Regions from separate parts of the Streptomyces sp. NPDC052109 genome, predicted to be linked through region 3. Evidence: riboswitches for the same ligand, from Rfam matches in the RefSeq annotation. Region 3 holds a riboswitch; each other region holds the start of a gene.

Region 1 (2,253 bases), on a different contig from region 3:
CGGCCAGCCCCGGCCCGTGCCGCCGGTGACTGCCGACGACACCGGCCGCGTGGTCATCGTGGACCGGCCCGGCGCGGTCCAGACGCAGCTGCTCATCGGTCGCGTCGGGCCCGACCGGCACGACCGCGTGTGGCCCGCCCAGGTGCTCGGCACCTACTGCCTCGGCGGCACCCTCACCTCCCGCCTGGACCGCGTCCTGCGCGAGGAGAAGGGCTACACGTACGGTGTGCGCGCGTTCGGGCAGGTTCTCAGGTCCGCCCCCGACGGCACCGGTGCCTCGATGCTCGCCATCAGCGGCTCCGTGGACACGCCCAACACCGGTCCCGCGCTGGACGACCTGTGGAAGGTGCTGCGCACCCTCGCCGCCGAGGGCCTGACCGACGCCGAGCGGGACGTGGCCGTGCAGAACCTCGTCGGGGTGGCGCCGCTGAAGTACGAGACCGCGGCGGCCGTCGCGAGCACGCTGGCCGACCAGGTCGAGCAGCACCTGCCCGACGACTTCCAGGCGACGCTCTATCAGCAGCTGGCGGCGACGGGCACGGTGGAGGCCACGGCGGCCGTCGTGAACGCCTTCCCGGTGGACCGCCTGGTGACGGTCCTCGTCGGTGACGCCTCCCACATCAAGGCGCCGGTGGAGGCGCTCGGCATCGGTGAAGTGACCGTGGTGGCGGCCGAGTAGGGCAGCCGTCGCAGCGGCCGGGTGCGCCCGAGCGGGTGCACGCGCGTGGGGCCCTGACCGCCTACGGGCGTCAGGGCCCCAGCTGTTCCACTCCCTTCCTCAGATGCCCGATTTGCGGCGGAGGTTGCCTGTCTGCCCTGTGGGATGCGCTACAAAAGGCCGGATCGGTTTGGGATGGGCGAGTGGGCTTCCGTAGCGTCGTCCGGGCTGTTCGTCGGGCAGTACGCCGCGCCCGCGGCACCGGACAGCCATCGCCGAGTCCCCGTACGGCGCGAGCCAGGGGAGCCGGGGACCCACGCAGTCCCTGGGGTGAATCGGGCGCCGGCGCGAGCCGCGAGTGAGCCCGTAGGAGACCTTCCTGCTCCGAACCCGTCAGCTAACCCGGTAGGCGAGAGGGAAGGAAAGGACCAGCCACTTCATGGCGTTCATGTGCGCCACCGGGAAGCACCGCAAGCCCGGCCGCGTCAAGCGCACCACCGCTCGGGCGGCCGGTGTCGCGGCCCTCACCACCACCGGTGTCATCGGCGGCCTCGTGGCCTCCCCGGCGTTCGCCGCCGAGAACTCCGCCGAGCAGACCGGCCTCGTCCCCGTGGTCAGCGTCGGCGACGACATCGCCGAGCAGATCGACGCGCAGGCCATCGCCCAGAGGCGGGCCGCCGAGCAGAAGGCGGCGGAGGAGGCCGCGGCCAAGAGGGCCCGGGAGATCCGTGAGGCCAAGGCCCGTGCCGCCCGCGAGGCCGAGCGCAGGCGCCTGAACGCCTTCGTCGCTCCGGTCGCGGACTCGTACGTCTCCACGGGTTACAAGGCCAGCAGCTCCCTGTGGTCCTCCGGCTCGCACACCGGCATCGACTTCCACGCGGCCGGCGGCACGCCCGTCCACGCGGTCGGCTCCGGCACCGTCGTCTCCACGGGCTGGGGCGGCGCGTACGGCAACCAGATCGTGATCCGGATGGCCGACGGCATGTACACCCAGTACGGCCACCTGTCGTCCATCGCCGTCACGGTCGGCGAGCAGGTCACCCCCGGCCGCCGGATCGGCCTGTCCGGCTCGACCGGCAACACCACCGGCCCGCACCTCCACTTCGAGGCCCGCACGACCCCCGACTACGGCTCGGACGTCGACCCCGTCGCCTACCTCCGCAAGCACGGCGTGAACGTCTGACCCGACAGCGGTACCGCCTCGCCTCGGCGACCCCGGCTCACCGAGCCGGGGTTTTCGCCGTTTTCCGGCGGTGTCCCTCCGGCCCGCTGACCAAAAAATATCCATGTGTTCCGGCCCGCCGTCGGAAATTCCGGCCTTTTGGAATAGAGTCACGGAACACACGTCCATCGTCGACGTTTCACGGGGATTAAGGCGGAGGTCGGTCATGCGTATTCCGGCGCACTCGGTGTGCACGGCGATCCGGGACGACATCGTCGCGGGTGTCCACGAGCGCGGCGGCCGCCTCACCGAGGAAGTCCTGGCCCGCCGCTACGGCGTCTCGCGCGTTCCCGTGCGCGAGGCCCTGCGCACCCTGGAGGCCGAGGGCTTCGTGGTGACGCGGCGGCACGCGGGCGCGTGCGTGGCCGAACCG
Region 2 (2,253 bases), on a different contig from region 3:
GGGACAGCCCAGCGACCTGGTCATCCAGGCCGAGGAGTTGACCCGGGTCCGCGCGGCGACGGAGAAGATGCTCGTCCGCCACACCGGGCGTACGTCCGAGCAGGTCCACCGTGACCTGGAACGGGACTTGACGCTGGACGCCCCCGCGGCGGTGGCCTACGGCCTGGTGGACGGCATCGTGCCGAGCCGGCGGAGCATGCCCGGCGCACGGGGCGCGGAGTGAGCCGCCGATGCTGCCGGAACTGCCGCCGCTGCCCGCACTGACGCGTGCCGAGGGCGAACTGATCGACCGTTACCTGGAGGCGGTCGACCTGCTGGGGCGCGTCAATCCCGCACACGACGGGGACACCTACCGCGGACTGCGCGCGGCGCAGGCCCTGGTACGCAAGGCCGCAGAGCTGCGTGACGCCCTCGCGTCGATGCACCGGCGAGGCGAGACGGAGCTGCACGGGGACACACTGGCACGGGCCTTGCGGGTGCTGGACGGTGAGCGTCGGGCCGCGCGCGTCGCGCTCCCGCCGGACGGCGTCGGCTGATCCGGACGCCGGACCAGCCGGGCGGGCCCGAATGTCGACGGGCGCCGTTCGGATCGGACTTGAAACGGCCCGAACGACGTACCGCCGACCGGTGTATATCCAGGACGTTTTCCGGGCCTCCCGACTTGCGCGCCGCGTCGGTTCGCGAGCCGCGAGAAGACGCTCCGCCCCAGGTCCGCGGCTACGAGCGGAAACTGACGCCGCCTCGAACACAGCACTGTCCACCCGAACGGGCGAGTGGTGAGTAACGCCACAAATCCCCGGTTCCATTGGGATTTTCTGACAGTCGTGAGTGAAGATCCCTGTCTGACGACAAGCCCCCGCCACCGCGGCGGGGCGGTTCGGGCGGACGCCGAGTCCTGCCGCCGCCCGGACGACCGGTCGACAGGAGTGGATCGGCAGGAGTGGAGGACCCGAGCAAGGCGGGTCGCCGGAGCGGCCGTTCGTCTGTACGTCACAGGCGGCCGGAGGTTCCGAGCAGCCCTTGGGGTGAAGCCGCGGCAAACGCGGCCGGGCAACTTCGCCAGCCCGAATCCGACAGGTCATCCTTCACAGGCGGCTGACGAAGGGTTGCGCATGACTGCGCTCAATCGTGTCCCGTCGCTCATGGCCCGGGCCGGTACGGCCTCGGCCCTCACCCTTGCCGCCGTCGGCGGCTCGATCGCGGTTCCCGGTCTCGCCACCGAGGCCTCGGCCGCCGGCATCGCGGCCAAAGCACTGGAGGTCGCGGCCTCCAAGAGGGGCGCCCCGTACCAGTACGGGGCCACGGGCCCGCGCAGGTTCGACTGCTCGGGACTGACGCTCTACTCGTTCAAGAAGGCGGGCAAGACCCTGCCGCGTACCGCCGCCGCGCAGTACAACAGGACGCACCACATCTCCGCCAGCCGCCGCAAGGCCGGTGACCTGGTCTTCTTCCACTCGGGTTCGTACGTCTACCACGTCGGCATCTACGCCGGGCACGGGAAGATCTGGCACGCGCCGAGGACCGGAGACGTGGTGAGGCTCCAGAAGATCTGGACCAAGAGCGTCTGGTACGGCCGGGTCAGCTGACCGGCCGTCAGGTCAGGGCCGGGAGCGGCTCCAGCAACAGGGCCGCTCCCGGCACCGTCAGCGCCCCGGTGCCCGCCTGGAGCCCACGGGCGGCCCGGGGTCGGCGCAGTCATGCCGCCGCCCGGTCCACCAGCAACGCCGCCGCCCGGAACCACGCCGGTGCCGGTGCGGACACGATCGGCGCGGGCAGGAGCGTCCGGGGCAGCCTCCGCCGCCGTCGTCGGTGCGTCTGTAGCCGGTCCTGGTGGAGGAACTGGTTCTGGTGACCGCGCCGGGACACGCGCTGATCAGCACGGCGCCGCTGGTGCCGAAGCCCGGGTACGGCGTGGTGTGCGCACTGGTCAACGCCGGGCCGGGCGTGGCCGTCGCACCGGAGACGGTGGCCCGCACTGCGGTCACACCGGTCGGCGTTCGCCGCCCGGAGGCGGGCCGGCCGAGCCGGACGATCTCGCTGACCCACCCCCCTGAGGAGACGACACACGCCGCGGACGTTCCGTGCCCTGCTGCGCGCAGCCTTCGGCGGAGCCGGGCGCTAGGCCCTGTCCGGGGTGCCCTCGTGGCCGGTCACGGCCCCGCTCTCGACCTCGGTCGGTGCGGGGGCTCCCCACTGCGGTGCGACCGCGTTCGGACACAGGCCCATCCCCCTGTGGGGCACCGCCGGCACCGG
Region 3 (2,253 bases):
GGTTGAGGCCCTTGCTGCGCAGCCACGGCGCCGGGTCGATGGCGGTGGCCTGGCCGTTCGGGTGGACCTCCAGGTGCAGGTGCGGGCCGGTGACGTTGCCGGTGGCGCCGACCCGGCCGATGACCTCGCCGGTGGAGACCTTCTGGCCGACGGAGACGTTGATCGAGGACTGGTGGCAGAACCACAGCTCGGTGCCGTCGTCCAGGGTGATGACGGTGCGGTAGCCGTAGGCTCCGGCCCAGCCGGCCTGGGTGACCGTGCCGCCGTGGATGGCCTTGATGAGGGTGCCGGTGGGGGCGGCGAAGTCGAGGCCGGTGTGGTAGCCGGAGGACCACATCGCGCCGGGCTGGCCGAAGGTGCCGGTGATCGTGTACGAGACGACGGGCAGCTGGTACTGCTTGGCCAGCTCGGCCAGGCGCTTGGCCTCGGCGGCCTTCTCGGCGTCGGCCTCCGCCTTCTCCTTGGCGGTCGCGGCCTTGGCGGCGGCGTCCTTCTCCGCCTTGGCGGCCGCGTCGGCGATCTGCTTCTCGGACACGGCGAGCGCGGCGGCGGTGGCCTTGCTCGCGGCCTGGCCCTTCTGCTGCTCGGCCTGGGCCATGATCCGGTTGCGCAGGGCCTCGCCGGCATCACCGCTGTCGCCGCTGTCGGTGGTCACCCCGGCCCTGCTGAGCCCGGTGGCGGTGGTCCGGGACGCGCCGGAGGACTCGTGGCCGAAGAGGTGGCTGACGGAGTCCAGGTCCGGGAGGGATATGGAGACAGGCGGCTTGCCCGTGTTGGCGCTGGCCATGCCGCCCGCGCCGACCGCGGCCATCACGCCGACGCCGAGGACGGTGGAGCTGCGCGCGAAGCCGCCGCGCTGCTTGGCGACGCGGTGCCGGCCGCGGAGCGGGGCGAGGGAGTCCTCGGTGGGATTCCACTCCTCCCAGGGGCCCTCCTCGGCGCGGTAGGCGCCGTAGCCGAAGGTCTCGGGCTCGGTCGGCGCGGGCACGAACGGGGCTTCTGGGGCGGGCCGGTTGGACGCCACTGGGGCGTTCTCCTTTCCTTCCTCCGCCTACCGGGTTAGCTGACGGGTTCGGAGCAGGAAGGTCTCCTACGCGCGTATACACGGCGTGCACTCTGCGAGTTCACGACGGCGTCCGCGTGATTCACCCCAAGGTGGTGGTTCCCCGGTTCCCTTGCGGGATTCGGCGCGTGCGCACGGAGCCGCCTCTTGTGACGGCTGGGACGACCGCGCTGCGTTATCGAACGTTAATAGACCTGACAGTCACTTTCCAAGCCGTTCGGCTTGATCATTAACGTTTTCGATGGTGGATTTACCGGGCAGGAATGCTGGAAAACGGGCGAGTTGACCGACGTACAGGAGTCTCGGCGTTTTTGATGGTGACTCAGCTGTTATGCGGAGGGCGGTCGTCCGGTCACCCTCGGTGCAGGTGATCAAGGGCGCCGCACGGCGAGCAGGGCCATGTCGTCCGCCATCCCGCCACCGGAGTGCCGCCGGACCTCGTCGGCGAGCCGGTCGAGCAGGGCGCCCGGGCCGGGGAAGACGCGTCCGGTGAGCCGCCGCTCGGGGTCGTAGAACCGGCCGTGGGCGTCCCGTGCCTCGGACAGGCCGTCGGTGTGGAGCAGCAGGGTGGCCCCGCCCGGGAAGTCCCGCTCCAGGGCGCGGTCGGGCCACAGCCCGAGGTCGCCCATGCCGAGCGGCAGCGCGGGCTCGGGGGAGGTGAGCAGCTCCACGCTGCCGTCGCCGGGCAGCAGCAGCGGCGGCGGATGGCCCCGGTTGACGATCCGTACGACGCCGTCGCCGTGCGGGAGTTCGGCGAGGACGGCGGTGGTGAACCCCTCGAAGGCGTCGATGCCCTCCCGCCGGGTGCCCTCGCGGGCCAGCGCCCGCTCCAGCCGCTGCGCGACCGCCTCCAGCGTGGTCTCCTGCTCGGCCGCCTCCCGGAACGCCCCGATCACCACCGCGACGGCGGCGACGGCGCCCAGGCCCTTGCCACGCACATCGCCGACCACCAGCCGCACCCCGTGCGGGCTGTCCTGGACGGCGTACAGGTCGCCGCCGATGAACGCGTCGCGCCGGGCCGCCTCGTAGCAGGCGGCGATCTCGAAACCGCCGATCCGCTCGTCCGGCTCGGGCAGCAGGGCCCGCTGTGCGGCCTCGGCGATCTCCCGGGCGGAGGCGAGCCGCCGGTCGCCGAGGCGGACCACGCGGTTGATGGCCACGGCCAGCAGCGCGACCGTGGCCACGGTGAC

The links. Region 3 has a riboswitch for cyclic di-AMP ahead of AB0L59_RS41815 (M23 family metallopeptidase). Riboswitches for the same ligand answer to the same signal wherever they lie in the genome.
Positions count from the first base shown of each region.
Region 1: it holds a riboswitch for cyclic di-AMP, as region 3 does, so the genes downstream of both, AB0L59_RS31885 (M23 family metallopeptidase) here and AB0L59_RS41815 (M23 family metallopeptidase) in region 3, are expected to answer to the same signal.
Region 2: it holds a riboswitch for cyclic di-AMP, as region 3 does, so the genes downstream of both, AB0L59_RS33660 (C40 family peptidase) here and AB0L59_RS41815 (M23 family metallopeptidase) in region 3, are expected to answer to the same signal.

Region 1 is NZ_JBFAWF010000020.1:126,892-129,144, forward strand. Features, by position in the region: gene AB0L59_RS31880 (pitrilysin family protein) at 1-679, shown strand, start outside; cyclic di-AMP (ydaO/yuaA leader) riboswitch at 922-1,085, shown strand; gene AB0L59_RS31885 (M23 family metallopeptidase) at 1,098-1,841, shown strand; gene AB0L59_RS31890 (GntR family transcriptional regulator) at 2,047-2,253, shown strand, end outside.
Region 2 is NZ_JBFAWF010000023.1:21,240-23,492, forward strand. Features, by position in the region: gene AB0L59_RS33650 (ATP-dependent Clp protease proteolytic subunit) at 1-223, shown strand, start outside; gene AB0L59_RS33655 (hypothetical protein) at 231-536, shown strand; cyclic di-AMP (ydaO/yuaA leader) riboswitch at 971-1,110, shown strand; gene AB0L59_RS33660 (C40 family peptidase) at 1,113-1,586, shown strand; gene AB0L59_RS33665 (ATP-binding protein) at 2,119-2,253, opposite strand, start outside.
Region 3 is NZ_JBFAWF010000047.1:22,253-24,505, forward strand. Features, by position in the region: gene AB0L59_RS41815 (M23 family metallopeptidase) at 1-1,024, opposite strand, end outside; cyclic di-AMP (ydaO/yuaA leader) riboswitch at 1,032-1,200, opposite strand; gene AB0L59_RS41820 (PP2C family protein-serine/threonine phosphatase) at 1,435-2,253, opposite strand, start outside.